3 regions of the Paenibacillus sp. SORGH_AS_0306 genome follow, and region 3 is predicted to be linked to each of the others. Evidence: predicted binding sites of a transcription regulator. Region 3 holds the regulator's gene; each other region holds the start of a gene.

What was found. The regulator Rex, encoded in region 3, represses fermentation and respiration genes when NADH is low (regulators of the CRP and FNR family bind a similar motif). The targets are predictions, from matches to a motif close to TTGTGAAATATTTCACAA.
Region 1: a site for Rex is predicted at 3,674-3,691, ahead of QE450_RS17470 (formate/nitrite transporter family protein). Genes of this name have one in related genera too.
Region 2: a site for Rex is predicted at 4,007-4,024, ahead of nadA (quinolinate synthase NadA). Genes of this name have one in related genera too.

Annotation. Positions count from the first base shown of each region.
Region 1 is NZ_JAUTBP010000001.1:3,958,526-3,969,875, forward strand. Features, by position in the region: gene QE450_RS17455 (sensor histidine kinase) at 1-1,034, opposite strand, end outside; gene QE450_RS17460 (GNAT family N-acetyltransferase) at 1,151-1,567, opposite strand; gene QE450_RS17465 (hypothetical protein) at 1,794-2,573, shown strand; gene QE450_RS17470 (formate/nitrite transporter family protein) at 2,670-3,557, opposite strand; gene QE450_RS17475 (FAD-dependent oxidoreductase) at 3,796-5,157, opposite strand; gene QE450_RS17480 (pyridoxine/pyridoxamine 5'-phosphate oxidase) at 5,579-6,235, shown strand; partial or broken gene QE450_RS17485 (ABC transporter ATP-binding protein) at 6,404-7,269, opposite strand; gene QE450_RS17490 (FecCD family ABC transporter permease) at 7,428-8,441, opposite strand; gene QE450_RS17495 (FecCD family ABC transporter permease) at 8,450-9,505, opposite strand; gene glsA (glutaminase A) at 9,751-10,692, opposite strand; gene QE450_RS17505 (ABC transporter ATP-binding protein) at 10,907-11,350, shown strand, end outside.
Region 2 is NZ_JAUTBP010000001.1:4,625,362-4,636,711, forward strand. Features, by position in the region: gene tilS (tRNA lysidine(34) synthetase TilS) at 1-978, shown strand, start outside; gene hpt (hypoxanthine phosphoribosyltransferase) at 1,027-1,566, shown strand; gene ftsH (ATP-dependent zinc metalloprotease FtsH) at 1,710-3,764, shown strand; gene nadA (quinolinate synthase NadA) at 4,047-4,991, shown strand; gene nadB (L-aspartate oxidase) at 5,012-6,655, shown strand; gene nadC (carboxylating nicotinate-nucleotide diphosphorylase) at 6,645-7,511, shown strand; gene QE450_RS20485 (type III pantothenate kinase) at 7,518-8,330, shown strand; gene hslO (Hsp33 family molecular chaperone HslO) at 8,390-9,286, shown strand; gene QE450_RS20495 (peptidylprolyl isomerase) at 9,301-10,209, shown strand; gene cysK (cysteine synthase A) at 10,398-11,336, shown strand.
Region 3 is NZ_JAUTBP010000001.1:2,530,755-2,542,104, reverse strand. Features, by position in the region: gene panC (pantoate--beta-alanine ligase) at 1-829, shown strand, start outside; gene panD (aspartate 1-decarboxylase) at 822-1,205, shown strand; gene QE450_RS10950 (hypothetical protein) at 1,604-1,816, opposite strand; gene dinG (ATP-dependent DNA helicase DinG) at 1,898-4,792, shown strand; gene QE450_RS10940 (redox-sensing transcriptional repressor Rex) at 4,789-5,436, shown strand; gene QE450_RS10935 (amidohydrolase) at 5,429-6,736, shown strand; gene QE450_RS10930 (cell wall elongation regulator TseB-like domain-containing protein) at 6,767-7,312, shown strand; gene QE450_RS10925 (methyl-accepting chemotaxis protein) at 7,405-9,093, opposite strand; gene QE450_RS10920 (sugar ABC transporter substrate-binding protein) at 9,118-10,149, opposite strand; gene QE450_RS10915 (hypothetical protein) at 10,512-11,039, shown strand; gene QE450_RS10910 (AAA family ATPase) at 11,039-11,350, shown strand, end outside.

The sequences.
Region 1 (11,350 bases), 1.4 Mb from region 3:
AAATGTGGGTTGATCGTACGCAGATCGATTAGAATCAGGTCATACGTACTCTCTTGAATGTCTTCAAAAAATTCCTCATTCATTTCCAATCGATATGTTACGCTAGCTCCCCATTCTATCAGCAGATTACAGATTAATTGACTACTGGTTTTATTTTGATCCAGTACCATCACATTCATCAGTGATAATAGATCTTTTTTGAAGGGAATGGCAGGCACTTCCATATATTTTTTAAAATTGAATACGATACTTATCTCTGTTCCTATATCGACTTCACTTTTCACTTCGATCTTTCCATTCATTAATTCAATCAACTGCTTTGTAATAGCTAATCCTAACCCTGTTCCGCCGTAATGATGATCATCCGACTTATGAACCTGACTATAATTATGAAAAAGATGAGATAGCTGTGTTGCCGACATTCCAATCCCTGTATCACGAATAATGATTTGTACTGAAGCCAGTTCTACAGCAGATTCAAGCATTAGTAATGATATCTGTATCTCGCCTTTATGTGTGAATTTAATCGAATTTTGCACCAGATTCATAATCATTTGTCTTACTTTAAGCGCATCCCCCATCACAAATAAAGGAATCTCCGATTCAATAGCAAGAATCACTTCAACCTCTTTTTGAAAAGCACGCGGAGAAACAGAATAGAGCAAATCTTCTATAACATTAATCAGATCAAAAGGATCATGATCCAGTTGCATCTTACCTGCTTCCATTTTACTCAAATCCAATATATTGTTCACTAACGCCACTAATGTGACATTGCTAGTATTCATTAAATCCAAATAATAGCGCTGTTCTGTATTGACCGAAGTCTGTTCGAGTAGTGCAGTCAATGACAAAATAGCATTCATCGACGTGCGAATCTCATGACTCAACATCGCAAGAAATTCAGCATTGTGTCGTAACGTTTGTTCAGCAAGGTTGCGATATTCAAGATGTTCATCTATTAAAGATTTCAAATGAATATTTTCAACTTCTAATTCCTGGTAACGTATACTCCACTTGCTCCGGTTATTCATTTTTACGCTCCTGATCAATCAGTATGAGATTCACGTTCTCTCTCTATTACCCAATATCAACCTTAATATATTACATATTTATAAATATATAATATTTTTCCATTTGTAATACTTATTTATAAATATTTTTGTAAGTATATTTTCGATTGTCCTTTGATCGGAATATCTTTTATTTCTCCAAAGATCACATATCCATATTTCATATAAAAATGCGGAGCTTGCCAGCTCATCGTCGTCAATTCACTTATGGTAGCGCCCTGTTGTCTTGCTTGATCTTCAATCGCTTGTAACAACTTCGCTCCAACGCCCTGACCTCTATATGCAGGATCAACCGCCAGATATCGAATATAGAGTAACCCCCATGCCATAGCCCCTGTCACTCCACCGATGTATTGTTCCCCTTCATAAGCAGCCAGTGAGAAAGGAATACTTTCATAATCAGGGATATGAAGATCATTATTCATATTATGCTGATCTAAAAATACTCCAATCTGCGGTACATTGTGATCTAGGGATAGTTCTTGAATATGCAAAAATATCACCTGCTCTTTCGGAGATTGTAGTGGAACAAATCTTAGATTATATTCGTTAAAAGTGTAAGTATACAGTAATTTTTCTAATTATGTATTTAAAACAATCGACTTATAATAAACATATTGTAAAGAACCTTTATAACGATTTTGTAAATAACTCTTCTTTCCATTGGGACAGATCCATAGATTCAATATATATAAAATAAATAAAAGAGGAGGAACATACATGTTTAAGAAAGCTATATTATTAACAATGATTTTGTTGTTAATACCTATATCAGCATTTGCGTCTTCAATACCTTCTAGCATCGAAGGAGCTATTAAAGAGGATTTAAAAAAGCAAAAGACTGAGCTAGATATACTTACAAAAAACTCTAAAAACAATAGTATCGTAAATAAGGGAACAGACCAAAAGACAGAATTAGGTGATGGATATTCTGTCTATATGATTAATACGGCTAACCATGTGAAAAATGATGTTCATAATAAATCATCGTCATTAGATAATTTTTTACAATTTAATGGATATTTATTTGTAATTGAAAGTAATAATAGAAGCAAGGCTATTGCTTTTGCAGATCGTGCACCTGATTATAATGAAATTACTCAATTTTCTACAGATACTGATTTTGCTAATCAAATTAAAAAAGCTAAAAGCTTAATTGGTTATAATAAAGATAGTAAAGTTTTGTACGATGGAGCTAATCAGATCATTGCACTAGTTACTAAAAAAGATACCGTAGAAAAAGTAGCTCTTTTAAAAGATAGTATGCTTAATAATATGAATGCTTTTGATGTCTTTAACTCTGAGGATTTTATTGCAAAGATTATTTCATCGCAAGAACAGAGATCAAAAATAGCTGCTATATCTAATGAACCAGTTTCAGATGGAGGAGTCACAAATCTACCTATAAACAATAAAAGTTCCTTGAGAATCAAACCAGCGATCGTGGTTACTTCTATTTTTCTATTAGGTTTTATTGTATTTTATTTTAATAAAAAATGAAGTTTTTTCATTTAAGATTTTGTATGAGCAAATTTAATATTTGAAAATCAAAAAAAGGTCTTCCATAAGAAGGAGACCTTTTTTTATTTTGCTATATCAATGCGCTTGATCGCTATGTTGTAAAGGTAATGCTGATGTAGCCGATACTGCTGGCATCGTTGAAACAGTAGGTTCGTTATGTTGAGCATGTCCTGAACCGGCAGGTGTTAGTTGGTTTTCTTTTTTGATATAAGCTGTGAAATAAATTCCTGCTACGAAAACCGCTCCACCGGTTAGATTACCTAGCCATACTGGAATAAAGTTCATAAAATACATATCCCAAGAATAATACCCTGCAAAGATTGCGGCTGGAATCAAAAACATATTAGCGACAACGTGCTGAAATCCGATAGCGACAAATGCCATCGTTGGGAACCAGATTCCTAGTATTTTACCACTGATACTATCTGCGCTATAGGATAACCAGACAGCCAGAGCCACCAACCAGTTACAACCGATCCCGGATAAGAACATCTGTGCAAAGCTTCCTTCTAACTTGTGCCCTGCCATTTCTACCGTTTTGGTTAAGTAAGGACCTGTCTCGGTTAACCCTACTACATGCCCGAAGAAGTAAGCGACAAATAAAGCACCTAATAGATTGGCTACTGTAATAGCTAGTAAATTACGGGCAACTTCTACTGTACTGATCCGCTTTGCCATCCGCGCTAATGGAACAGCCATCATATTACCGGTTAACAATTCTCCACCAGCTACAAGTACCAGAATCAATCCTACAGGGAACAATGCCGCCCCGATAAAGTTAGCAAAACTTCCCCAGGATTCAGGTGTATTGGCGATCACTCGAATATCTAACAAAAACCCTAATGCAATAAAAGCTCCACCCAAAAAGCCAAGTACTAACATCTGTATCCATGTCGACTTGGCTTTGATAATTCCAGTCTCAATCGTATTCATTGCAATCTGTTGTGGTTTGTAATAAGCCATGTGTTGCATCCCCCTTGTAAGCATCTATTTCCGCATAATTAAATTACCTTTTCATATTTCAATTTTAATACAACTACTTTGTGAAAAAAGTAACAAATGTCACTTTGCGAAAAGTTTTGTGAAATTAAGCACAAAAGCCTGTACAGTGGGGGAACTGTACAGGCTTTGTTTAGGGGTAGACTTTTATAATGATAAATAGGAGCTTGCCATGATACACATTTACTTTGTTCTTCTTTAATTAAGCGTGAACTTCTTGTTGCGTCTGAATTGGTGCTAATGCTTGCAACCCTACTGTATTCAAGTAGTTCCACGGTTTGTTGTAATGTGGTTGGAAGAAGAAGTCGATAAAGGCTAATTGATCGACTGTCATTTGATTTTGGATACAGACAGAGATCGTATTGATCGATTGAGTTAAGTCGACTTTAGACATCAATTGTGCACCTAAGATACGGCGTGTTTCTTTTTCATAGACTACTTTCAAGGTCACTGTCTCATGTGTCGGCATAAATTCTGGACGGTAGTGATCGTGCATGGTGCTTGTTTCTACATTCAAGCCTGCTTCACGAGCGGCTGTCTCAGTCATTCCTGTGCATGCAATATTATCTTCGTAAATTTTGATACCAGATGTTCCTTGGGTTCCCATATATTCATTAGTCGGTTGTACTAGATTACGAGCAACAAGTGTACCCATACGTACTGCATTGGTAGCTAAAGGAATATAGGCGTGTTTACCTGTAGGATTGTAGAAGATCGCACAGCTATCTCCAGCAGCGAATACATCTTTTTTGCTTGTTTGCATATATTTGTCGACTAAGATTGCACCATTGACTAACATATCGACTTGTCCTTTAAGCAATTCAGTATTCGGACGGAATCCGATACATAAGATCACCATATCTGCTTCGTGTGTCGCTTTGTCAGTAACGACTGTTGTGACTTTACCATCTTCACCTGTGAATTTTACCACTTTCTCAGATAGCGCAAGTTCAATGCCATGTTCTTGTAGAGACTCTTCGGTACGATCTGTAAATTCAGGGTCAAGATATTTGCTCAAAATACGTTCTTCAGCATCGATCAAAGTAACTTGTTTACCATTCATTTGGAATGCTTCTACCAGTTCAACACCGATATAACCTGCACCGACAACGACGATGTTTTTAGCATGTTGTGCTTTTTCAATAATCGTATTCGAGTGATTGTAGTTTTTGCAAAGTAAAATGTTATCCAGTTCGATCCCTTCAAATTTAGGAACGATCGGCCAAGAACCAGTAGTCATAATTAATTTGTCATACGTATCTGTAAGTTCAATACCTGTAGTCAGGTCACGAGCTTTCAATGTTTTGTTGTCTGTATCTATCGCTGTCACTTCATGCAACATTTTAGTCGTTACTCCTAGAGCAGCTAATTGATCTGGAGAAGAGTAAAATAATCCGTCTGGATCATTAACAACGCCACCTACATATAACGCAATCCCGCAAGATAGAAATGAGATATTATCGTTACGTTCATACACAGTGATCTCAGCATCCGGGTATAATTTAGCGGTATTAACAACAGCGGCAGTTCCTGCGTGAGTACATCCTATAACAGCTACTTTCATGGTTTGTTCCTCCTGATAAATCTGTATTTTTATTATTGTAAATTCTTCTTATCCAATGGTGTACAGTCTGTGCTAACTATCCGACAAGTCACATTCAGGTGAATTAAGATGTTAGGAGTAAGAGAAGTGTGTAGTTTCTCTATCTGTCCATCTTCTAGCTGACTGTTCTATTTTTTAATATGGTCTTTTTTCGTTTTGTTTAAGTTGTGAATTAATTCACCTTGTGTTGCTATTATATTGTGATTTTTATCACATTACAAGAGGTTTACGATAAGTTCGCAATTTGTTCATATTTTCACAAAGTTTTATAAAGTTATATATAGATATGTTTCTAGTATGCCATTTTTGATTATCGGGTTTATTTGCTATACATTGGTTATGTTATAGTGAGAACAAATTAGATATAGAGGTGGTTAGTAATATGAGTGCACAATCAAGCAATATCTTGCGTGGTTTGAAAGCTTTATCTGGCCCTTTCCCTACATGGGATACTCAATCTCTACCGGATTGTCCGACAGATCTCTTTTTAAATTGGATGAAATTAGCTATTGAAATGAAGGTTAAAGAACCGCATGCGATGACTATTTCTACTGTCGATTCGGATGGTTTTCCAGATGCACGTGTATTGATTATTAAAGAAGCTAAAGACGATTCGTTTTATTTTGCTACTGGCTTAGAAAGTCAGAAAGGTCAACATATCCAGCATAATCCAAAGGTAGCACTAACATTCTACTGGCCAGAGTTAGGTAGACAGATTCGTATTCGAGGTATAGCGGAAGATATGGGACTTGAAGCAGGAGCTATCGATTTGAGAAGACGTTCCCCTATCGCACGTGCTGTTGCAATGACAGAACGCCAGAGCCAACCTTTAGCAAGCGAAGAAGAATTGGAACGCTCGGTTGCTATGCAAGAGCAAAAGATCGAACAAGATCCTGATGTCGTGACACCGAACTGGCGACTATTTGCTGTTCATGCTCAAGAGATCGAATTCTGGCAAGCCGATCCTGATCGCAAACATACACGTTATCAGTATATTCTCCATGATGGGCAATGGACACATCAGCAGTTGTGGCCTTAAACAGATCGTAGATATTATTTTGCAAATTCGTCTTTCGATCATTTTCTATTGTAAAAGCAAAATCATTTTTATACGATTTTGCTTTTTTATTTTGCACAAAAAAATCAGTAATTCTCTCCTATACAAGAAGAAAACTACTGATTTGATATACCTACTAGTATTCTATTATTAGTTGTGTGCTATACGCATGGCATGTTGATGACGAACTTCGCTCACTTGTTGTTCTTTTTGTACTGCTTCAGCAATATGACCTTCTAGCGCATAAGGCAGACACAAAGGCACTCCACTGCGCGGATCTGTAACGATATCCGCTTCGATACCAAATACGTTACGAAGCACATCACAAGAAACCACTTCTACTGGTGTTCCTTCTGCTACCGCTTTACCATTTTTGATCGCGATCATATGATGAGCATAACGAGACGCATGGTTCAGATCATGCACAACCATCACAATGGTACGTTGAGAGTCAGCATTCAGCTTTTCTAACAATTGCAGTACTTCTAATTGATGCGCCATATCTAAAAAGGTCGTCGGCTCATCCAAAAATAAAATCTCGGTATCTTGTGCAAGTGCCATTGCAATCCAGGCACGTTGACGCTGACCACCGGATAGCTGATCGATAGGACGATCATAGAAATCGACCATACCTGTCGCTTCGATAGCCCATTCTACCATCGCTTTATCTTCTGCTTTCATCGAACCGAATCCTTTTTGATAAGGAAAACGTCCGTACGATACCAATTCAGTGACAGTTAATCCTTCAGGTGCTTTGTCGGATTCTGAGGCAAAATGGCTAATTGCTTGGCAATTTCACGAGTAGATTGTTTATGGATCGATTTGCCGTCCAGTAATACTGCTCCCGATTTGGGTTGCATAATACGTGCCATCGTTTTCAGTATCGTTGATTTGCCTGAACCATTGGCTCCGACTAATGCTGTAATCTGTCCTTGAGGAATCTGTACACTCAAGTCTTGTACAATCAAACGATCTTCATATGCAATATCAAGCTTAGACGTCATTAAACGAACCATTGTTATCCACCCTTTTCAGTGAACCCGATGTATGATACACCTGACTTCACTCTGTATTTTCAATCTTATATTGAACGATTACCATTCATCATTAGCAACAGCGACACAACTTATTCATTTTATATTTTGCTTGGTAATACTGCGCATATCATTTACTGTTATGCTTTGGAACGTGCTAATAAGTATAAGAAGTATGGTGCACCAATAATAGCGACCATCACCCCTGCGGGAATTTCAGAATTTTGCAATAGTGATCGACCGACCATATCTGCTGTTAGCAACAGTACAGCGCCGATCAATGCAGATACCGGAATCACATGCTCATAACGAGGCCCTACCAGACGACGAGCAATATGCGGACCAAGTAGACCAATAAATCCAATCCCTCCACTCACTGCTACACAAGCGGCGCTAATCGCTACCGCAACGACTAACAATATCATTCTTTGTATATTCAGATGTGAGCCCAGCCCTGTAGCTGTCTCATCTCCCAAAGAGAACACGTCCAATTGTCTTGCTTTCCACAACGCTATCGGAATAAGTACGATTAACCATGGTAATAAAGCAATCACGAATTTCCAGCTACTGCCCCAGATACTTCCCGCTTGCCATGTAGCAATAAAGTTAAATTCATTCGGATCTAATCGAATCGTAAGTACGATCATCAATGCATTAATTCCTGCGGCAAGTGCTATCCCTGATAAGACCAGACGTGCAGACGATATCCCTTTATGACGTTTGTATGCCATCAGATAAATAATAATCGCCGCTGCAAAGGCTCCGATTAATGCTAGAAAAGGCAATAACATCGGTGAAGTAGATTCACGTTGCGGATTCGTCACTACATATAATACGACCGCTAATCCTGCTCCCGAGTTAATACCAAGAATCCCCGGATCGGCGAGTCCATTGCGAGATACCCCTTGCAGAATAGCTCCTGCTATCGCCAAGCCAATTCCTACTAACAAAGCAATCACAATTCGGGGCAATCGAAATTCAAATAAAATCAAATGTTGCTTCGGTGTTCCGCCTCCAAATAAAGTACTTAATACTTCCAGTGGAGACATTTTACTAAATCCTGTATTCATGCTTAGCAACAAAACGCCAAAAGCGATCAGTGCTAACACAATTAATGTAATGGTTGTGCGTATCGTACGCTTCCGGTGAAACATCGCTTGATTCACAGATTATCCCTCACTTTCTTCCGAATAATATAGAAGAAGTAAGGCACACCAATTACAGCAATAAGCGCACTAACCGGTGTTTCATGAGGAGGATTACTTAATCGTCCTATCGTATCTGCAAATACCATCAACAATGCTCCTAGAATCGCAGACGTAGGAATCACCCATTTATAATCGACACCTACCATCGCACGCGCCGCATGCGGGATCATTAGACCTAGAAAGCCTACAGCTCCTACTGTCGATACCGAAGCGCCTGCTAACACCATGACAGCCAGTACAGCGCCTAAGCGTACTAACGCTGTACGTTGTCCCAATCCAGAAGCAACATCATCACCCAGACTGAGAATCGTTATCGAACGAGAAAGGAATAAAGAGCCAATTAGCGCTAACAGAATCCATGGCCATAATATATCTACTTGCGACCATGTAACCCCTGCGACACCACCGGCATACCAGAACGCTATATCTTGTGAGATTCGAAAATACAATGCAATCCCTTCTGATAATGCGACTAATAAAGCTGCAACTGCTGATCCTGCTAATGCCAGACGTACCGGACTTAGTCCACCTTTGGCAAGTGAACCGATTCCATAGACCAGCCCTACACCAAGTGCTGCTCCTGCAAAAGAAAACAGAATTAATTGATTAAACGACAGCCCTGGAAAAAAAGCAAAACAAAGTGCTAACACAAATCCTGCTCCTGCATTAACCCCGAGTAACCCCGGGTCTGCGATCGGGTTGCGTGTCATTCCTTGCATCAATGCGCCGGATACAGCAAAAGCCGCTCCAACCAGTGCACCTGCAATCGTACGTGGTAAGCGAAGTTCCCAAATGATTTGATGATCACTATTTGAAGGATTAAAAGCCACTAACGCTTGCCAGACTTCTTCAAGCGGAATATCTTTACTTCCTTTTGCAATTGAAAATGCACAACCTAATATCAACAGGACAAGCCCACCGATGATGATCGAAATTGCTGTGTAAGGACGCGACCATATCTGCTCTTTAGGTGAGGTCTGTCTGCCTTTCACAACATTGCTGCGATTCATAAGCAAGCCTCTTTCTACATCAAAATCTATGTTTTCATTTATAGTCGTTGTTATAAAAGCTATAATTGCATATGTTTAAAGATACTGATAATCATTATCATTTGTCAACACTTATCACAAAAAAACGTCTAAATTCCTCTGTTTTTAGAGAATTTAGACGTTTTTAACTTTTAACTATTATTCTTTTTTAGCTAAATACTATCCACAAAGTCTAAATGTACTTCATTTTATGCCAAAATATCACCTTAAAATAAGCTCCAATCGAACTCTTTAGATAGACGCTCTAACAAATGTACACCTGCGATACTATTGCCTCTTTTGTTCAGTGAAGGCCCTACCAATCCGATGCCATACTGTCCGGGAACCATCGTCAAGATTCCACCTGACACTCCACTTTTAGCAGGCAGACCGACATCGATCGCAAATTCTCCAGAAGCATTGTACATCCCGCATGTAATCATAAATGTTTTGGCTATCTGTACATAACGACGTGGAATCAATTCTTCACCAGAACAAGGATCTACACCGTCAAAAGCAAGTACAAGCGCCATTCGTGCCAGATCTGCACAATTCACTTCAATCGAACAATGGCGGAAATACACTTCTAACACATCATCTACCGGATCTTTAATAATCCCATTTTGCTTGAGGAAATAAGCTAGAGAACGATTCAAATGACCGGATTCTGTCTCTGATTCATAGACTGCCAAATTGTAATCTATTTTATCATTGGCTGCGAGCTTGCGGAAAAATTGAAGCACACGCTCTGACTTTTCTTGCGGATTCTCACCTGAAATCAATGAAGATACAGTGATCGCTCCTGCATTAATCAACGGATTAAACGGAATTCCTGGCTCTACTAATTCTAATTTGATCATCGAATCAAAATCATCGCCTGTCGGTTCTTTTCCTACATTAAAAAATACAGCTTCTTCTCCATGATCCATCAGTGCCAGTATTAAAGTAAATACTTTGGATATACTTTGCATGGTAAAAGGAATGCCGCAATCGCCTGCTGATATCACTTTTCCTTGCGAATCGGCGATAAAAATACCTAAAGCATCTTGTGAAGATTTGGCAAGCTCTGGAATATAAGAAGCTACCTTTCCCTGACTGGTATGCAGACGGCTAGTTTCTAACCAATCAGGCAATAATGTTTTTAATCGTTCCATCTGTTCTTGACTCATCGATAGTCCTCCTTCAAATACCTACTTATTTCTATATGTTAATGAGTGTATTGTGATCTCATTATTTCAAATTTTATTTTCTTCATCATCTTATACTAATCTTGATCGAAATTATACTGCTGTCTAATCGATGCTTTACGAATAATCTGAATATACGTTAACATAAACATATGTGTGTTTAACGCTTACATATTTGAAGATAGAAGGTGCATCTATGATTGCTTTGCTAAAATATTTAAAGCCTTATCGTACTGCCGCATTACTGGCTCCTTTGTTAATGATGGTCGAAGTGATCATGGACTTAATGCAACCCAAATTAGTCGCTAGTATTGTCGATCAAGGAATTATGAAAGGTGATCTCGGTCATATTCAGCAGACCGGATTACTGATGATTGGGCTCGCTTTGATCGGGATGTTAGGCGGGATTGGCTGTACCATCTATGCCAGTATCGCTTCTCAACATTTTGGTGCAGATATTCGGGCAGAGTTGTTCCAGCATATTCAGCGCTTTTCTTTTCACAATCTAGATCGCTTTTCTTCAGGTTCTTTAATTACACGACTGACGAATGATGTTGTGCAATTGCAGAATTTAGTGTTAATGGCTTTGCGTATGTTAGTGCGTTCCCCTCTATTATCTATCGGTAGTCTGATTATGGCT
Region 2 (11,350 bases), 2.1 Mb from region 3:
GGATTAAGCGGAATAAAAATGCGAAGAACTGAAAAAAATGTGGAACTTATACGTCCGTTCTTACGTATATACAAGACGACCTTGATTCATGCCTGTGAAGAATGCCATTTTGGGTATATTACAGATAGCAGTAATCTTCACCGCAAGTATACGCGTAACCGTATTCGACTGGATGTTTTACCATTTTTAGAGCAATTTAATGAGCAGCTTGTACCGTCTCTGGGAAGGCTTGCTGAAATTGTCGGAACTGAAAATGATTATATTCAAGAGGAAACAGGGACGTTATACGCGGAATTGGTTAAAGAAGAAGAAGGATCGTTTTCATTTGAAGTTGCTTCTTTCGTCGAAGTGCATGTCGCTTTACAACGGAGGTTGATTAAACTAATATTGAGTTATCTGTCACCATCTTACGAACAATTTGATTTTTCCAAAATTGAGATGGTTCGGGGGCAGATTATGCAAAGTGACCTCACGACTTGGAGTCTGGATATTGGGGATAAAGTTATTTGTCGCCGCGAGTATCAGCATATCCAGTTGACACGAGGTACACCAAAGCTTTATGAACCATATTGTATTCCGATTTTGTGTACTAATGAAGTGATATCTATTCCTTTTGCTAAAGAGCAATTAGATATCCGATTATTACCATGGAGTAGGAATGATTCAGATCAGATGGAACTTTCTTTGGAAGAAGCATGGTTTGATGCGGATTTACTGACTTTTCCGCTTTGTTTGCGTTCTCGCCGTCCAGGCGATGTGTTCAAACTGAACGAAAAAGGCGGTACCAAGAAAGTTAAAAATCTTTTTATCGATGAGAAAATACCATTATCTCAGCGTAATACTTTGCCTTTAGTGGCTGATGTGCACGGTCAAGTGCTATGGATTCCAGGAATTCGACGTTCGGGATCAGCCTTGATACACCCGGGTACTTCTTGTGTAGTACATATGAGGCGAATAAAAACTGAAGAAAATGTTTGATTATCGTCGATTCGGCTTGATAAGTATAATGTAGGAGGTTCAACCAAGTTGCGCAATGACATTGAAGAAGTACTCATCAGTGAAGAAGAGATTCAACAGAAGATTTTAGAACTTGGCAATAAGCTAAGTGAAGATTACAAGGGTCGCAACCCGCTTGTGATTTGTGTATTAAAAGGTGCTTTTGTATTTATGGCGGATCTGGTTAAGCGGATCGATGTACCGCTTGAGATTGATTTTATGGCGGTATCCAGTTATGGAGCATCTACCAAATCATCCGGCGTTGTCAAAATCATTAAAGATCTAGACGTTTCTGTAGAAGGTCGAGACGTACTGATTGTAGAAGACATTATTGACAGTGGACTCACGCTTAGTTACCTTATGGAGGTATTGCGCGGTCGTAGTGCTAGTAGCGTACGTGTAGTTACTCTTTTCGATAAGCCAGCAGGCAGAACGGTCGACTTAGAAGCAGATTATACCGGGTTTGTTATTCCGGATGCTTTTATCGTTGGATACGGTCTAGACTATGCTGAGAAATACCGGAATCTACCCTACATTGGGATTTTAAAGCCGGCAATTTATTCAAACTAATTACCTATGCTCTGATAACAGGCATATCCAAGTGTCGATATATTGTCCGACACCGTAATATCTGTTATTTGACTTCGCGCTCTATTGAGAACGTAAGTCTTGCTATGGTAAAATAATTTAAGTGTCTCGAGAGGAGGTAGGGGATGAATCGGTTCATCCGGAATTCGGGTTTCTATTTAATTCTTTTTTTAGTCGTGGTGGGCATTGTTCGTTACGTTAGTGACGGAAGTGAAGCTACCGATAATCCAAGATATGATCAGCTTAAAGCAGCACTTGCTGCTGGTAATGTCTCCTCTGTTACGGTTCAGTTTGATAACTATGCCTATTTGGTTACAGGTGAATACAAAAATAAACCAGCAGATGCTAAATCTAATGCGTTTTCTTCTTACATCCCTGCCACTGATGCGGCGATCAACGAGATCGAAACAGCTAGTGACAATGGGGGTACACAAGTAACCATCAAGCCGATGGAAGGCGACAGTATTTGGTTGTCATTTATCACTTCGATGATACCGCTTGTGATCATGTTTATTCTATTCTTCTTCCTTTTCAATCAAGCTCAGGGTGGCGGCGGCAAAGTGATGAACTTTGGTAAGAGTCGTGCTCGCTTGTATAACGAAGAGAAGAAAAAAATTACATTTGAGGATGTAGCAGGGGCTGACGAAGAGAAACAAGAACTCGTCGAAGTTGTTGATTTCCTTAAAGATCCACGTAAGTTTAACGCAGTTGGAGCTCGTATTCCTAAAGGGGTACTTCTTGTAGGTCCTCCGGGTACAGGTAAAACATTGCTTGCTCGTGCAGTAGCAGGAGAAGCAGGCGTTCCGTTCTTCAGCATTTCCGGTTCTGATTTCGTGGAAATGTTTGTCGGTGTCGGTGCGTCGCGTGTACGTGATTTGTTTGAAAATGCGAAGAAAAATGCACCATGTATTATTTTCATCGATGAGATTGATGCAGTCGGTCGTCAACGGGGCGCAGGTCTTGGTGGCGGTCATGACGAACGTGAACAAACGTTGAACCAACTCCTTGTTGAAATGGATGGTTTTGGAGCGAACGAAGGTATTATTATCGTAGCTGCAACCAACCGTCCGGATATTTTGGATCCTGCATTGTTACGTCCAGGTCGTTTTGACCGTCAAATTACGGTTGATCGTCCAGACGTGAAAGGTCGCGAAGCAGTACTGAAAGTTCACTCACGTAACAAACCACTTACATCTAACGTAAGATTGGATACAATTGCGAAACGTACAACAGGTTTTACAGGTGCAGATCTGGAGAACTTGATGAACGAAGCAGCATTGCTTGCTGCGCGTCGTAATCGTCGTGATATTTCGATGACTGAGGTTGATGAAGCGATTGACCGTATCATCGTAGGTACAGAAAAACGTAGTCGTGTTATTAGTGATCGTGAAAAACGCATCGTTGCTTATCATGAAGCGGGTCATACGATTGTCGGTTATTTCTTGGAGCATGCGGATATGGTACACAAAGTAACAATCGTACCGCGTGGACGTGCTGGCGGGTATGTTATTATGCTTCCTAAAGAAGACCGTATGCTTGTAACGAAACAGGAATTGTTGGATAAAGTTACTGGATTGCTTGGTGGACGTGTTGCTGAAGAATTATTTATCGGCGAGATTGGTACTGGAGCATATAGTGATTTCCAGCAAGCAACAAGTATCGTACGTAGCATGATCGTTGAATACGGTATGAGTGAGAAGCTTGGACCAATGCAATTCGGTACTGCTCAAGGTCAAGTATTCTTGGGTCGTGATATCGGACACGAGCAAAACTATAGTGATAAAATCGCTTATGAGATCGATCAAGAAATGCACCGTTTTATTACGGAATCTTACGAACGTTGTCGTGAATTATTGCAAAAACATTCAAGAGAAATGCATTTGATTGCTCAAACATTGCTTGAAGTAGAAACATTGGATCTGGAACAAATCAAAGAATTGATTGAAACTGGATCTTTAAGTGATACAAATGGCGATGGTAACACAAGTGGTTCAGGGGAAACACCAGAAGGTGGCGAACCTACTGTAGATACCATCGGTGGTTCTTTGAGTTTGGAAAAAGACAACACTCCATCTACACCTGGATTAGGTAAAGACGGAGATATTCCAAACAGCCCTACCAATGGTCCTGGCGAAGATCGTGGACCAAATGGAACAGGTGGAAGCACACCTACTTCTTAATCAATATGACAGATGCAACAAATATCAAAGCCCGAAGATCATAATGATCTTCGGGCTTTTTTGTGTATCGTGAAATCCTTGCTCTAATTCACTGATTGACAAGTGACTATAGGATTGTGTACATTATTGGTTGAACATTGATCACAAATTAGACACAACTTACACTGTAGTACGGGATATTTTTCACAAACTCTCTAAGCAGCAATCTTCTACTGGCCTAGAACCTACTTGTCTGTCTAACATTGTGAAATGAATCTCAAACAATGAAAAGGAGCGATTACGATGGAAGCGTTAGCACTAGAAAAGAAAGCAGAACGGGATGCAGAGCTCAGGGAACGTCTTTTACAATTAAAAAAAGAACGCAATGCAATTATTTTGGCTCATTATTATCAACGAGATGAGATTCAAGAAGTAGCTGATTTCCGTGGTGATTCTTTTTTGCTAGCGCAAAAAGCGGCTCAGACTGAAGCCGATACGATTGTATTTTGTGGAGTTCATTTTATGGGTGAAAGTGCTAAGATTCTAGCACCTAACAAAACAGTGATTATTCCTGATGAACGGGCAGGTTGTCCGATGGCGGACATGGTCAATGTCGATGGATTGCGTCGCTTAAAGGAAAAACATCCCAATGCCAAAGTAGTAACGTATATCAATTCGTCTGCTGAAATTAAAGCCGAAACCGATATCTGCTGTACTTCTGCTAATGCTGTTAAAGTAATTCAATCTGTAGATTCCGATGAAATTATCTGGGTACCTGATAAAAACTTAGGGCATTATGTACAACAGCATACAGACAAAAAAATGATTATCTGGGAAGGCTACTGTAATACTCATGATATGTTAACAGTCAAAGACGTGATGGAGATGAAAGCCAAATACCCTCAGTCTGAATTTGTAGTTCATCCTGAATGTCGCCCAGATGTGGTAGCTTTAGGAGACTTTGTGGGCAGTACAACAGCGATTATTAAATATTGCAAAGAATCGCCTTGTCAGGAGTTTATTGTAGGTACAGAAGACGGTACAGGTTATCAGCTTCGTAAAGATAGTCCAGATAAAACATTTCGTTTTGCTAGTAAATATTTAGTATGCCCGAATATGAAAGTGAACAATTTAAAAAAATTAGTGAATTGTCTTGAACATATGAAACCACAAATTTATGTACCGCCTGTTGTTGCTGATCAGGCTCGTGTTTCGTTAGAACGGATGCTACAAGTATCTTCATCTTGAACGATTGAGAGGAAACCATAATGATCCCAAATCGCCTGATCGATTATCATTTGAGTGAATATATTCACAAACAAGTAGATGTTATTATTATAGGTTCAGGAATTGCAGGGTTATTTGCTGCTATTTTGGCAAGTGAATATAAGCACGTTCTTATGATCACTAAGAAATCGCTGTTAGAAAGCAATACCCGTTATGCACAAGGCGGGATTGCGGCAGTAATATCCACTGATGATTCTCCTCTATATCATCGTCAAGATACATTGCTGGCAGGAGCAGGGCTTTGTTCTTCATCTGCGGTAGATGTGCTTGTGCAAGAAGGGCCAGCAGGGGTACAAGAACTGATAAGGTTGGGGACTTTATTTGATACGATTGATGGGCAGTTAGAGTTGACCAGAGAAGGTGCGCATAGTCATCGTCGTATTTTACATGCCAATGGTGATTCTACAGGGTATGAGATTGTTCGAGCGCTATCTCAACATGTAGCTGAACATCCTCGAATTGAAGTCTGGGATGAACATTTCGCTATTGATTTCATAACAGAGCACAATGAATGTAAAGGCGTTATCGTCAAACAACCGGATGGTAGTCTGATCTACGTACAAGCAGAAGCAACAGTGATTTGTTCAGGTGGTAGCGGACAATTATATCAATATACAACGAACCCAGATGTGGCTACAGGTGATGGAGTAGCGATGGCCTATCGTGCAGGAGCACAGGTGCGAGATATGGAATTTATTCAATTTCATCCGACAGCTTTGTGTTATCCTGGTGCACCACGGTTTCTAATTTCAGAAGCGTTGCGCGGAGAAGGGGCGATTTTACGGAATCGCAAAGGCGAAGCTTTTATGAAAAATTATCATCCATTACTAGAATTAGCGCCACGTGATATTGTAGCTAGAGCGATTATGAGTGAAATGGAAAAAGAAGATAGTGCTTTTGTATATCTGGATATTACACATGAGACAGAAGAAGTATTAAAACACCGTTTTCCAACGATTTATGAGACCTGTATGAGTTACGGTCTACAGCTTGCACAAGATTGGATACCCGTAGCACCAGCTGCTCATTATATGATGGGTGGGATCAAAACAGATCTGCAAGGAGCGACCAGTGTGCAGCGCTTGTTTGCTTGTGGTGAAGTATCTTCTACAGGTATTCATGGAGCAAATCGATTAGCTAGTAATTCATTATCTGAAGCGATTGTGTTTGGAAAAAGAGTCGTACAGCAGATTCTGCAACTGAATCCGATCGATATATCAAACACAGATTGTGTTTTGCCCAAAACGAATCTTTTTTATGATAAGAATGTACCTGAATTCACAAACTCTACTGAGCAGTGGATTAGCTGGCGCTTAGAATTACAGGGAATTATGGGGCAACACGCAGGGCTTCGTCGCACAGCATCGTCTCTTCAAGAAGGAATCGATAAGCTTGAAGCATTAGCTGTCATTTTCGAATATCCTCTAAATAGTCGCGAAGCGCTAGAACTGGCTAATATGCTAACTTGTGCGCTACTCGTTATGCGTTCTGCTCTTTACCGGGAAGAAAGTCGTGGCGGACATTATCGAGAAGATTTTCCAGAACGTAACGATGATCAGTGGCAACAACATATTTTACAACAAATCGATCAAGAGCTAACAAAGGAGAGTAGTGATGATGTTTAATGGTTATCAGGAAAATCTTATCGAATGGATCAAGTTATGGCTCAAAGAAGATGTAGGCGCTGGCGATATCACCACAGCGACTACCGTTCCGCAAGGACATATCAGTCGTGCTGTTATTCATGCCAAGCAAGACGGTATACTTGCTGGACTGGCGATTGCAGAGTTAGTATTTCATACCGTTCATCCTGATCTAACCTTTCAGCCTATTGCTCAAGAAGGACAAAAGCTACACAAAGGTGATATCATTGCAGAAGTAGAAGGCAGCACGCATCATCTGCTCACAGGCGAGCGATTAGCGCTAAATCTATTGCAACGTATGTCGGGGATCGCTACTCGCACTCGTGAATATGTAGATGCGATTCAAGAATTACCAGTACGATTAGTCGATACACGCAAAACAACACCAGGACATCGGATGCTTGAAAAATATGCAGTACGTGTTGGTGGAGGGCATAATCATCGTTTTGGATTATATGATGCCGTTATGATTAAAGACAATCATATCAAAGCAGCAGGCGGGATTACAGAAGCTGTGACTTCTGCACGTCAACAGATTCCCCATACGATGACGATTGAAGTAGAGACTGAAAGTATAGAGCAAGTGCAAGAAGCTTTGACTGTGGGTGCAGATATCATTATGCTTGATAATATGCCGACCGAACGTATGCAAGAAGCTGTGCGTATGATTCGTCAACAAGCACCACATGTTAAAATCGAAGCATCAGGCAATGTATCTTTAGAGACTATTTATAACTTGGCAGCCACAGGTGTTGATATTATATCAGTAGGGAGATTGACGTATTCTTTTGAAAATCTGGATATTAGTCTGGATTTGGGTGCGAAGAAAGGGGAGTGACGCACTTTGATAGTGGTGATCGATATAGGGAATACGAATATTGTTCTAGGCGTGTATGAAGGAGAGCAATTGCTTCATCATTTCCGCATCAATACGAATCGACAAGCAACACCAGATGAGTATGGTGTGATGGTGCATAATCTTTTTCAAATGTCTAAAATTGCAATAGATCATATTAAAGGTATTATTATTTCTTCTGTGGTTCCTCCGATCATGAACACGTTAGAAGAAATGTGCAGAAAATATTTACATCATACTCCTATGATTGTCGGACCGGGCATACGCACCGGTCTGAACTTGCGTTATGAGAACCCGCGCGAAGTAGGAGCAGATCGGATAGTGAATGCAGTAGCAGCCGTTGCCAAATACGGTGGACCGGTGATTGTGGTTGATTTTGGCACAGCGACAACATTTGATTGTATAGACAGTAAAGGCGATTATTTAGGTGGAGCGATTGTACCTGGAATTGGTATTTCAACAGAAGCTTTATATCAACGTGCTTCTAAATTACCTAATATTGAACTCGAAAAACCTAAAAAAGTGATAGGACGCAATACCGTTCATGCGATGCAATCTGGTATTATATATGGATACGCAGGTCAAGTGGATGGTATCGTCAAACGAATTCATGCAGAAATGGGCGTTATCGGTAAAGTTATTGCGACTGGTGGTTTGGCAGAACTCATTTCCAGTGAAACCGAAACGGTAGATGAAGTGAATCCGATGCTTACTCTTGAAGGATTGCGTTTGATTTATGAACGTAATATAGTTACAACCAATATAGACAAAACTTTTGGTACGCCTAAAGCGTCTAAATAAAAATAGAAGAACATGCTCATTGGAATATACAGCAAGAGCAACGAGGGGAGCCATTACAAATGGAAAATCAAAATCACACAAAACCGGATCTTTTGGTCCGTGGTATAGCATTAGGTGGCAAAGTACGTGCATTTGCTATTCGTTCTACTCATTTGGTCGAAGAAGCACGTCAACATCATGATACATGGCCTACAGCAACAGCAGCTATGGGTCGTACCCTAACAACAGCAGCAATGATGGGTGCAATGCTTAAAGGAGAAGAAAAATTAACGTTACAAGTAAAAGGCGACGGACCTCTTGGACAGATCGTAGCGGATGCTAATGCTAAAGGCGAAGTGCGCGGATATGTCGATAATCCACATGTACATTTGCCAAGTAATGCAATGGGGAAATTAGATGTAGCTGGTGCGGTAGGTACAGAAGGATTTGTATATGTGATCAAAGATTTAGGGCTTAAAGATCCGTACCGCGGAAGCGTGCCGATTATTTCAGGAGAACTTGGCGAAGATTTTACGTACTATTTCGCCAAGTCTGAACAGACTCCTTCTGCTGTAGGAATAGGCGTATTGGTCGATACCGACAATTCTGTGATTGTAGCAGGTGGATTTATTATTCAATTGTTGCCAGGTCTTACTGATGCTGAGATTGATCAAATCGAACAATCTATAGGTTCATTGCCACCGGTAACGACTCTTTTAGCAGAAGGATTAGAACTGGAAGAACTGTTACGCCGTGTTGTACCTGATGCAGAAGTAATGGAAACATCGGATGTACGCTTCTATTGCCCTTGTTCTCGCAAACGTGTAGAACAGACCTTGATGAGTCTGGGTGAATATGAATTAACACAATTGATTGAAGAAGATGGACAAGCAGAAGTGGTATGTCATTTCTGTGGTGAAAAGCATTTATTCAATCGTCAAGATCTGGAATCTATTCTTGCTGAAGCTAAAAGTTAAGGAATTTTAAATATATGACTAGAGGCAGATCACCTGTATGGACAGCCGTCTTGGTCTTATTATCTGTAATTATTATGCTGCTCGGTGCCTTTTGGGTCATCCGGGCAGTTCAACATTCTAGCTCTTCGACAGTAGCGATGGTAGGTAATGAGTCAATTAGTGAACAAGAATGGGTAAATGAATTAAAAAGAAGATATGGCAAAGAAATTTTGACACAAATGCTTAATCATCAAGCGGTTAAGCTAGAAGTACAAGCACGCCATATTGCAGTCAGTGAAGAAGAGATTCAAGATGATCTAGCAGAGCGTATTAGCGGATATTCTTCACCAGCAGACTTTTATCAGGAAATGAATACTCAATTTGGATTGAGTGCAGATGATCTGAGACAAGAATCGGAATATCAGATTGAATTGGAAAAGATCGCTACAGCAGATATCAACATTACTGATGCAGAAGTAGATGCGTACTTGAAGCAATACAAGCAATCGATGACCAAACATCAATTTGATTTGTCATGGATTGAATTAGACAATGAATCGTCTGCGCAACAGGCGATTGAACGTATCGATCAAGGGGAAGTATTTTCGGCAGTAGCACAGTCGATGTCTGTAGATACATTTTCAGCTCCACAAGGTGGAGCACTTGGATGGATAGATCAAGATGATCCTTTTCAACCGCCTGAATTGTTAAAAGCGATTCAAGATATGCAAGTAGGTGATATTGTCGGGCCGATTGCGCTGAGTACAGGTCATTATGCAATTGTACAAGTCACCGATATTCGTCCTGCGCCTTCGTCCGAGCAGACGTTAAGCCGGGAAACAGCAAGACGCAAAATTGCACTTGGGCAAGCCAAACCGCTAACAGAAATCGAGCAACAATTAAGAGAAAAATACAATGCGTATATTTTATCTGTAGCAGAGTAAAAATATTTGCTCTATCTGATCTATTTCATGTGATTTTTGCGAAATGCTAGATTGACAACGCTGTGACAGATTGATAATATAAAAGTATATTAAAACCTACTATTTTACTCGGAATAGCGTAGATTAGACATATAGAATAGAGTTTATATTCGCGGCTACGTTCAATCATTTGAAGGAGGGCTATAGGCATGGCAAAAGTCGTCAATAACATTACAGAACTTATCGGAGGAACACCACTAGTTAAGTTGAATAGTATCGTTCCTGAAGGAAGCGCAGATATTTATCTGAAGCTTGAATATCAGAATCCGGGTTCCAGTGTCAAAGATCGAATTGCAATCAGCATCGTAGAAGAAGCGGAAAAACAAGGTTTACTCAAACCTGGTGGTACGATCGTTGAAGCAACCAGTGGTAACACAGGGATTGGTCTGGCTATGGTTGCTGCTGCTAAAGGATATAAATGTGTAATTGTAATGCCTGAGACAATGAGTATTGAACGTCGTAATTTGCTTCGTGCATATGGAGCGGAATTGGTTCTTACTCCAGGATCAGAAGGTATGAATGGAGCTGTCAAAAAAGCAGAAACGATTTTGAGTGAAAATCCAGATTACTTTATTGCAGAGCAATTTAAAAATAAAGCAAACGTTAAAATTCACCGCGAAACAACAGGTCCTGAAATTGTAGAAGCAATCGGTTCTATCGGTGGAACTTTAGATGCTTTTGTAGCAGGTATCGGTACAGGCGGTACTATTTCTGGAGCAGGTGAAGTGTTAAAACAATCTTTCCCAGAGATCAAAATTTATGCTGTAGAACCTGCGGCTTCTCCTATTTTGGCAGGTGGACAACCAGGGCCTCACAAAATTCAAGGGATCGGTGCTAACTTTATTCCTGAGATTTTGAACCAAAATATTTACGATGAGATTATTCATGTTGAAAATGAAGAAGCATTTGAATGGGCTCGTCGTGTAGCCAAAGAAGAAGGAATTCTTACAGGTATTTCTTCAGGTGCAGCGATCAAAGCCGCTCTACAAGTAGCAAAAGAATTAGGTACAGGTAAACGTGTCGTTGTGATCATTGCAAGTAATGGTGAGCGTTATCTTAGTACGCCATTATACAACTTTGAATCTTAATCCTAATAACATCA
Region 3 (11,350 bases):
TGAAGCAACAGTTGGACTTGTTCCCACGATGGGATTTTTGCATGATGGGCATGCAAGCCTTATGCAAAAAGCAACTGAAATGAGCGATATTGTAGCAATCAGTATTTTTGTTAATCCGATTCAATTTGGACCGAATGAAGATTTCGAACGTTATCCTCGTGATGAAAAACGTGATCTAGCCTTAGCTGAAAAAAATGGAGTCGATTTGGTATTTATGCCTGGTGTAGAAGATATGTATCCTACACCGATCAAAACGCATGTTACTGTGGCAGATCTTACCGATACCCTATGTGGTGCTTCACGTCCCGGTCATTTTGATGGTGTATCTACAGTAGTGACCAAACTTTTTAATATTGTGAAGCCAGATTATGCCTTCTTCGGTACCAAAGATGCACAGCAAGTCGCTGTGCTTCGTCAAATGGTGACTGATTTGAATATGGATATTGAAATTGTTCCTTGCCCTATTGTACGTGAACAAGATGGTCTAGCGCTTAGTTCTCGTAACGTGTACCTATCTCGTGAAGAACGGGAGCAAGCATTAGTACTTTCACGCTCTTTACATCAGGTACAGCAACAAATGCGAGAGCAAGAAGAGATGACAGCAGGTCAAGTACGAGCATTTCTACGTACCTCAATCGGTCAGTCCGATATTGCTGAAATTGATTATGCAGACATTTTAAGTTTTCCACGATTAGAATCATTAGCAGAAGATACCGTTTTAGCTACATTGGATCATGAAGTGATTATTGCACTGGCTGTGAAATTTGGACGTACGCGTCTGATTGATAATGTTATTTTGGAAACGAAAGGTGTTGCCTTACATGTATAGAACGATGATGAAATCCAAGATTCACCGCGCTACTGTAACTGAAGCTAATCTAAATTATGTAGGTAGTATTACGATAGATGAAGATTTGATGGATGCAGCGGATTTGCTTGAAAATGAAAAAGTACAAATCGTTAATAACAACAACGGTGCTCGCTTAGAAACGTATGTTATCGTTGGTGAACGTGGTAGTGGTGTAGTGTGCTTGAACGGAGCAGCAGCACGCCTAGTACAGCCGGGAGACACTGTAATTATTATCTCGTATGCGATGATGAGTTCTGAAGAATTAGCGACTCACCGCCCAACGGTTGTATTTGTAGATGAAACAAACAAACCTGTTATGGAAGCTCATAAAGAAGTACACGCAACCATTATGTGAGAATGAGGGTTGAATAAAAGTGGGTTGGTAGTGTTGGTAGGTACCTCGCTTCGGGAATGGAATTGTTCTTGTCGTCGCTGGTTTACTAGAATCCCTTGAATATACCGCATAGCGGTAGGGATTATAGTAAAAAGGCGATCGCTTCGCTCTTTCAGAACAATTTCCATTCCCTTCGCTAGAGGAGATATCTACTACCCTATCCAAAGATTTTATTCAGGTTGGCTTGCCGGAGCATTCTTGGCAGGAGAACATTTTATAGATTGAAGGATTTTTAGACATTGTCTATTAGTTATATAACAGGGATAAAGAAAAGGATCTAGTATATATATGACTAGATCCTCTTTTTATTTAGAGAATAGATTAGTTCCTGCATATTTTTCCTGCTACTTTCTAAATGGTTATTCAACATTATGCTTATCCACTTGCACCAGCGGAGACGAGAAAATCGTTCTGAAAGAGCGAAGCGCTCGCCTTTGTAAACGAATCCTGCCTGTAAAGCAGTCATTCAAAGGATTGATTTGCAACAAGCGACGACAATAACGATTTTCTCCTCGCAGCGCCACCCCACGAAAAGCTAAAATTTGAATAACTCCCCACCCTTTGATTTTCAAAACGGTCTTCTTCTGGTATGCTGATAGGTGAACATTTCGACATCAGGTTGAGACGACAGCAAGGAGAGGATTTAGACATCCATGAAATTTGCCGTACTGGATTTTGAGACCACAGGTACTCAGTCCACCGATGATATTATTCAAGTTGGGCTTGCCATTATAGATCATGATTTAAGTATTTCCACTGTATATTCTTCTATGGTGAAGCCGGGAGTGCCGATTCCTCCTTTTATAGAAGGTTTAACAGGAATTAAAAATGAAGATGTAGAGAATGCTCCAGAGTTAGACGATGTTATCTTGGAGATGATTCCTCTATTAGAAGATGCTGTGCTTGTCGGGCACAATGTCGGTTTTGATTTAGGATTTTTGCAACGTGCTTTAGATCAGACCGGATATTTGGCATTTACAGGTCGAGTGCTGGATACGATGGATCTGTTACGTATCTTTTTCCCGAATCTATCGAGCTACCAGTTAAGCATGGTGAGCAGAGACTTGGGATTCGTCCATGATCGTCCTCATCAAGCAGATAGTGATGCGTTAGCGACCGCTCATGTATTTCTAAAGTGCTTGGAAGAGTTAAATGATCTACCATTAATTACAGTCCAGCGTTTATCTGAATTATTTGATAATCAGGATAGTGATCTGGGTTGGTATTTTGATGGCGTGCGGATGGAGAAAGAAGCACAGCCGATTCAAGATTTGGACGAACATCGCTTTTTCCGTCAATTGGCGTTAAAAGTAGGCGATTGGAATGAAATTTTGCCGGCTCATGAAGAGCGAGGTAATATGCCACTTGCAGATGTTTCATTTGATGAATTTTTAGATCAAGTGAAACAAAACTTACGTAATCTGCTTCCTAACTATGAAGAACGGGAACCGCAGAATCGTATGTTTGAAGAAGTGATCAAAGCGATGACCGATGATAAGCATCTATTGATCGAAGCAGGAACAGGAACAGGCAAATCGCTAGGATACTTATTACCTTCGATTTATCATAGTGTCAAAGAAAACGATCGTGTCATGGTAAGTACGCATACGATTAACTTGCAAGAACAGTTGCGAGAACGCGATATTCCATTATTGACTCAAGTTGTTCCATTTGCATTTCGTGCTGCCGTATTCAAAGGACGCCAGCATTATTTGTGTCTGCGCAAATTTGAGCATAAAATAAATACAAAAGAATTTCAAAGCCCTAAAGAAGATGTATTGATTGCAGCTCAAATGATTGTCTGGTTAAATGCGACAGAAACTGGCGATGATGAAGAACTCAATATGGGTAATCGTGGTGCTGACTTCTGGGAAACGGTAGCCAGTGATACCGATTCTTGTCTGGGTCGTGCATGTCCATGGTTCCGCAAATGTTTTTACCATCGTGCGAAGCATGAAGCAGGTACAGCAGATGTAGTCATTACCAATCACTCGAAATTATTTACCGATGTCAAAGCAGGACATCAATTGTTACCTGCTTATGATCGCTTGGTTATTGATGAAGCACATCATCTAGAAGATGTCGCAGGCAAGCACTTGGGTATGCATATGAAATATTTCACATTGGTTCATCCACTGTTACGATTGTTCAAAGACAGCAAAAATGGTCAGTTAGCGATTTTGCGTCAACAATTAGGCTCTTCTGGCAATGAACGTGGTATGGATTGGGCGATAGCGATTGATAATCTATATCCTGAAATTGTAGATGTCAAAGAAAACTGGGATAAATTGAGCGAGTTACTATTTGCTTTGTTACCTCAGCGTAGTGATGCCGCTCCTGGTGAAGCCGGGCAGTTTACACTTCGTCTTTTACCAGACAAGCAACCGACCGAATGGAATGTGATTACAGAGCTTGAGAATCAGATTCATATCGGACTGAGCCAGTTGATTCGTAAAGGCGAGCAAGTGATGAATCAGATCAAAGACAGCGATGAGCAGTTAGGCACAGATAGTCTGGTAACAGACGTATCAGGTCTATTCAAAGACTTAACAGTGGTACGAGATGATCTGCGTCAATTTGTGAAGCTGGAAAGTACAGATACGGTCTACTGGTATGAAGCTAATGGGAATTACCGTAGCAAGTCTTTACAGATGTATGCTGTACCGGTTGATGTGAGCAAGCAATTGAAAGAGTACTTTTTTGATAAAAAGAAAAGTATTATTTTGACATCAGCGACATTATCAATAGAAAAGAAATTCCAATATATGATTGAACAGTTAGGGCTTGTAGAGGCGGAAAAAGAAGGTCGATTGATGACCGAACAGTTATCTTCACCTTTCAATTATCGTGAGCAATCGCTGTTGTTAATTCCGCGAGATTTTCCAAGTGTCAAAGGCAGTGTTGGTGATGCGTTCTTTGTAGATACGTTAGCGAACTCATTAGCGGAGACTGCCAAAGCGACCAATGGACGAATGATGGTGTTATTTACCTCTTATCGGATGCTCAAGCAGGTGTATGAGCCATTGAAAGAGAAGTTATCACATAGCGATATTGCAGTATTTGGACAAGGGGTCGATGGAGGAAGTCGTACCAAGCTCACTCGAAGATTCCAAGAGCGTTCCGCTTCGGTGTTGCTGGGTACAAGTAGCTTCTGGGAAGGGGTCGATATTCCAGGCGAAGCGTTAACCTGTCTGGCGATCGTACGTTTACCTTTTCAACCGCCTAATCATCCACTGCTTGAAGCCAAAAGTGAACGGCTGAAAAAAGAAAAGAAAAATCCATTTATGAAATTATCTGTACCGCAAGCAGTTATCCGTTTCAAACAAGGTTTTGGTAGATTAGTACGGACATCTAGTGATCGGGGAATCGTTATTGTCTATGACACTCGTGTGATCGAGTCCTATTATGGCAAGCATTTTCTATATTCATTGCCCGGTCCCAAAATGGAACATATGCCGACAGAGCAGATGGTACCCCGTATTACAGAATGGCTTAGCCAGGCCGAACCTGAAAAGGAAACTGTAAATCAAGAGGGGGAGCAAGCATGAAATCCGACAAAATATCAGAAGCAGTCGTGCGAAGACTACCTGTATACCTTAGATATCTGAACGAACTTCACACACGTGAAGTTCCTACAGTGTCTTCGCAAGAACTGGGACAAAAACTAGACTTGAATCCAGCACAAATTCGCAAAGATTTAGCTTATTTTGGAGATTTTGGACGTAAAGGGATCGGTTATGATGTATCGTATTTGATTGAGAAAATACGTCATATTTTAAAATTAGATCAACAAATCAATGTGGCACTTGTAGGCGCTGGTAATCTAGGGCATGCCCTTTCTAACTATAATATGTATCTAAAAGAAACAATGAAAATCGTAGCTGTGTTTGATTCTAATGATTCGAAAGTAGGCTCTTTAATCAATACATTAGTCGTACAGCCTATTGATGAACTTGGAATTACAGTCAAAGCGAGAAGTATTCGTATCGGAATTGTTACAGTGCCTAATGTTGAAGCACAGCGTGTAGCGGATCAGTTAATTGAAGCAGGGGTTGAGGCTATTTTGAACTTTGCACCGATTATTTTGAAAGCTCCACCGCATATTCGTGTGCATACTGCTGATTTTACAACGGATTTATTAAGCCTTGCCTATTATCTGGAAGATGGAAAGGAACATGAAACTAATGAATAACACCTCGAACAAATGGGTCATCAAAAACGGTATGTTTGCTGTAATGAGCGAAGAGAAATCAATGCTTTTTGGACATATGGTGATTGAAGATGGATGGATTACGTATCTTGGAGAAGAAGAACCTGTGATCGAAGAAGACACAACCGTAGTAGATGGCAATCATTTGTTTTTTATTCCGGGTCTAGTCAACAGTCATGGTCATGCAGCGATGTCGTTGTTACGTGGATATGGAGATGATCTTGCTCTACAAGTATGGTTACAAGAAAAAATGTGGCCGATGGAAGCGAAATTTACAAGTGACGATGTATACTGGGGAACTGCTCTGTCTGTATTAGAAATGTTAAAAGGCGGTACAACTACATTCCTCGATATGTATGATCGCTCAGAACGTGTAGCCGAAGTGGTAGAACAATCGGGTATGCGTGCAGTATTGATGCGTGGTGTAATCGGCTTGTGTTCAGAAGAAGAACAAAAGCAAAAGCTAAAACAATCAATCGACTTTGCACGTGATTGGCATGGTCAAGCGAATGGACGTATTACAACGATGATGTCTCCACATGCACCGTATACTTGTCCACCTGCATACATCGAACAATTTGTACAAGCAGCTCATGATTTGGATTTGCCGCTGCATACACATATGTCTGAGACACTAGCAGAAGTTCAATTAAACGTTACAGATTATGGACTACGTCCTGTAGCTCATTTGGAGAAATTAGGATTTTTCACTCGTCCAGCATTGTTAGCTCATGCTGTTCATTTGAATGATGAAGAGATCGAAGTACTTGCTGAGAATAAAGTAGCGATCTCTCATAACCCGGGCAGTAACCTCAAATTAGCAAGTGGTGTAGCGCGTGTACCGGATCTGTTGCGTGCAGGCGTTGTTGTGTCTTTGGGAACAGATGGCCCTGCAAGTAATAACAATCTAGATATGTTTGAAGAAATGCGTTTGGCTGCTCTTATTCATAAAGGAGTATCCGGCGATCCAACAGCTGTGCCTGCATTAGAAGCATTGAAAATGGGTACTGAATACGGTGCAAGATCTGTATTTTTGAATGATGTAGGTACATTCGCTGTAGGAATGAAAGCTGATATTACAGCACTTAATGTAGATCAACCGCATTTTTTACCACGTACTGATTTTATTTCACATACGATCTATTCTGCATCTGCTAAAGATGTATTGCATGTATGGGTAGACGGTAAGCAATTGATCAAAGACGGTATATCATTAACATTGGATGAAGAAAAAATTCGTCATGAAGCCCAAAGTGCTTTTGAAGGTTTGCTTAAACGCTAACTGGAAGTCGACAGGAAAGGATGGCGTGTTTTGCGAAATTTGGGAAGTGGCAAGTGGATTGCAATCATTATCGTTGTAGTAGGATTGCTGATATTAGGTGTAAATCAATTTTATGTGCATGTAATGGCAAAGCCATGGAGTAAAGAACAACTGGCTATTAATAGCGCACAGGAAAAAGCAGATATTGTATCTGTGACGCGTACGTTTAATTCCGTCTGGACAGATAGTTCAACGTATTGGGTCGTAGAAGGTAAAAATACAGCACAAGAAGATCTAATGGTCTGGGTCAAATTTAATATAGACGGTTCGGTAGCAGAAGGAGCTAATGCAGTGCATGTTGAGAAAACAGCAGGTACAGTATCCTATCAAGCCGCCACCGATCTTTTGCAAAAAGATTTGCCTGGAGCAGAAGCTGTACGAATTGTACCTGGCTCATATAATGGAAAATACGCATGGCAAGTTTTTGCCAAACTGAATGAACGTTATTATTATCTTTTCTACAATTTCCGTGATGGAACCAAATTAGGTGGACCTATGGAATTGCCTGCAACTTTAAAAGGAACAGGGCAAGAATAACATCATCAAGCTCAAACCATATAAAAAAGCATGATCTAAGGAATTCATATACTGAATCCAAAGATCATGCTTTTTTGTTAATTAAACATAGATTATAAGCGGAATTGCAGTACCGTATTTTGTAATTTCTCAGCCATAGAATGAAGTGTGGCGGTATGAGCTGTACTTTCTTCCAAAAAAGCTAATTGTTCTTCTGTAGCTGCACTTACGCTTTCAGTGTTAGAAGCAACATGATCGGTCAAGCTTGAGATATTTTCCATAGATTTGACAATCTTCTGTGAATGTTCAGATAAATGATGGATAGAATCAGTCACTTCTTTAATTTCAGAAGTGGTATGATCGGTTAGAGATTTAATGGTATTAAACAAATTACCTACAGAATGAGCCGCAGCAATACCTTGACTTACTTCTTTAACCATGTTTTCCACCGATTCGGTAGCACCTTTTGTTTCACTTTGAATAGCATTGACAAGTGCTCTCACCCGATCTACGGATTCATTGGTTTCGTTAGAAAGTTTACGGATTTCGGAAGTAACTACAGCAAATCCACGTCCGTGTTCACCTGCACGTGCAGCTTCAATTGCTGCATTGAGAGAAAGAAGACCCGTCTGAGCTGCAATCGAAGAAATTGCATTATTGATTTCTTCAATTTCTCCAGAGCGTTTGTTTAACGAAGAAATAATCACTTCCAATTTACTCATACGTTGATGAATTTGATCCATTTGGTTCATAACATGTACTATTTCTTGATTACCGAGTAGCGCTTGACTTTGTGCTTGTTGCGCAACGCTCATCGCTTGCTGGCTACTTTGATCAATCTGCTGAATATCTTTATTAACATCATAGACAGTTTGTAATCCACCTTCTACAATTTTAACTTGATCCTGTGTACTGTTAGATAGATCAGACATAATGTCTGCAACGTGTTCAGCAGCTTTACCTGTTTCAGACGTACCACTAGCAACATCTTTAGAAATCGTAATAACGTGCGAAGCATTATCATTAATTTCATGAACAAGATGACGCAAGTTATTTTTCATACTATTAAAGGAAACCGCTAACTCCCCTAATTCATCTTTTTGCTTAACATTTACATCTTCAATATTGAGATCCCCTGTAGAAATAGATTTGGCTGCTTTACTTAATTTTTGTAATGGTTTGGAGATAAGACGTGAAATAAAGATGCCAATAATAATCGCTAATGCGAAGTTAATGATGCTGATTGCGATAGCTAGCTGGCGAACATGTGCTATTTTTTGTGTATTTTCATCTTTGGCAGCCGTCATCAAAGCATCTTGTTGATCTGAAAATTGTTGAGCAAACTTAACAATAATACTTCCTACAGGAATAACACTGGTAATCACATCAAGATAAGATTGATCCACTTGAGCAGGAGGCAGGTTGAACAGTTCTTGAGCGTGGGTTTTGTAATACTCGTTCATTTTCAGCATATAATCTAATTGAGCGGTATCTTCTTTGGAGACGACTAAGCTTTTCATCTCATTCAAAAGTTTGGTCGTCTGATCATTCGTACTTAATAATTGAGAACCATAGTACGAATCGCGACTCAGCATATAGGTCTGCATATATCCATTTTGAGTAGTAGCATAAAATTTCAAATTATCTGCTTGTGATTTTAGAGTGACATAACGATCCAAAATTGTACTCATCGATTGCTGAATTTGTTGAAGAGACATAATATAGATCACTCCCGCACAGCCAGCAATAAGAGCAATAGCAAGAAATCCAGCTAAAAGCTTATGCAGGATAGATAGACGCATCGCAGACCACTCCTTCATATATACTTATTTCCATTTCGCTATATACTTTTCTTCATTAGCTGGGGTAATCAGTTCATAAGGAATGCTGATTTCTTTAGGAACTTGTTTACCATTAGCAGCTTCTATTGCTGTTTGAAGACCTTGACTACCTTGAGCAGATGCATTTTGAAAAACGGTAACTTTTAATTTATTAGCTTTCATAAAATTCAAAGCATCCATCGTACCATCTACACCTGCAAATACAATATTTTGATCTTTTCCATTAATTTGAGTTGCGAGAATAGCCCCAATAATCATTTCATCATTATTGGCAACAACCGCATCAATTTGTTGACCGGATGCTAACCATTTGGCCATTAGTGCCATACTTTTAGCGCGATCATAATTCGCTGTTTCTTCAAAAACAATTTTCATATTAGGGTATTTAGCGATAACGTCTTTATTTCCCTGGGTGCGGTTAACCTGTGCATCGCTACCCATATCGCCATCCATAATAGCAATATTGCCTTTTCCGCCCAAAAGTTTGGCGACTTCATTCATTTGAAGCTTACCAGCGGTTAATGAATCTGAACCTACATAAGAAGTGAGAGTATCTAATTCTTTGAAAGTACGATTGACGGCCACAATCGGGATATTCGCTTGATTGGCTAGATCAACAATCGTTTTTGAAATCGAGGGGTCCATCGGTAGAAAAGCAATAGCTTTGACATCTTGCGCAATAAATTCTTTGATTTGTTGAAGTTGAGTAGAAGCATCATTTTTGGCATCAGCATAAATTACATTCACATCAGGATGTTTTTTGGCATAACTTTCCATGCCGGCTGCTACATAACTGATAAAACGGTCATTCATATCTGGGATAGATACTCCAATAGTGACTTTTCCTGTTGTAGTTGTGTTAGTCGTAGTTGTGGGTGTTGCTTCAGTAGTAGTGGAAGTAGATGCAGTAGAAGTTGAGGAATTAGGACTTACAGATGAAGTTGCAGAACAACCTGCCATAAACATAAAAAGAGCTACTACCAACAAAATAGGGGGATACTTAAACCATAGGCGCATTATCTAACCTCCATACTAGTCATTTTCAAACGAATATAACGTTTACATTTTGTGCATTATCTAAAATAAAGACAAAATGTGACAAGATTATAAAGGCATTATCGACAAAGGGTAGGGGTTTTGTTAGAGCCGATTTAAATTCTACTAAGAAAGGCATAAATAAATAAAAATACCGCTACTCTGGTATCTAAAAGTAGCGGTATTAGAAATCAAAAAACACGTATGATATACTATATATAGATGAATAATTGTAAACACACCAAAAAACCTATCTATTTACTGTTACCGATAGGCGCTAAAATACCGAAGTAAAATATATGTTGTTATGTACACCGTGTTTACTACATTAAAGGAGGACGTATATGAAACTCCGTGTCATGCCTATTTTTATAACAGTCATCGTATCTGCCACTGTATTATTTGGTGGATGGTTTACGTATCGTCAGTTGACTCTCTACAGTCCGCTTACGAAAATTGTACAGAACTATCCTGGGGTAAATGCCTCTCATATTAGTATTAACCCAAAAGAAGTCATGTTGAAACTCGATCTTGCTCCTTCTGCAGATTTAGGTGGTTTGGTACAGACTTTGAATAAGCAAGGAACCGATATCTGGGGTACACGTACACTCCAATTAGAAGTAACAGATCACTCGAATACAGAACTCGACAAAGTATGGGAAAATGCAATGTTCTCTGTTTCTCAAGCAATGGCTACACAAAAATATACTGAAATTCCGGAAACTGTTGAAAGTATCATGCAACAAAATAAAAATATTCAAGTTAAAGCAGAAATGGATGAACGTAACGTATACGTATCTTTGAGCAATGGGAAGGGAAGCAAATTCCTGATTTTGCCACGTAATTCTCAAGTCACAGGAGGAAGCGCCTAATGCCTAAATGGACAAAAGAGATTGTTGTTGGATTTGTGCCGGTCTTGTTAATTTTTCTTATTTTTGTAGGATATAATATTTTACCGTTGTTATTGATTGCTGCTCTAGTAGGTGGAACATTCTTGGTGATGCAAATGCGTGGTGGCTTAGCGGTCGGTGCTGCGCAAGAACGTAAACGTAAAAAAAATGGCCCGCTTAAATTAACATTTGAACAAATTGGTGGTCAGGATAATGCGAAGCGTGAATTACGTGAAGCTCTTGATTTTCTAGTACGTCATGATGAAATGAACAAATTCGGAATTCGTCCGTTA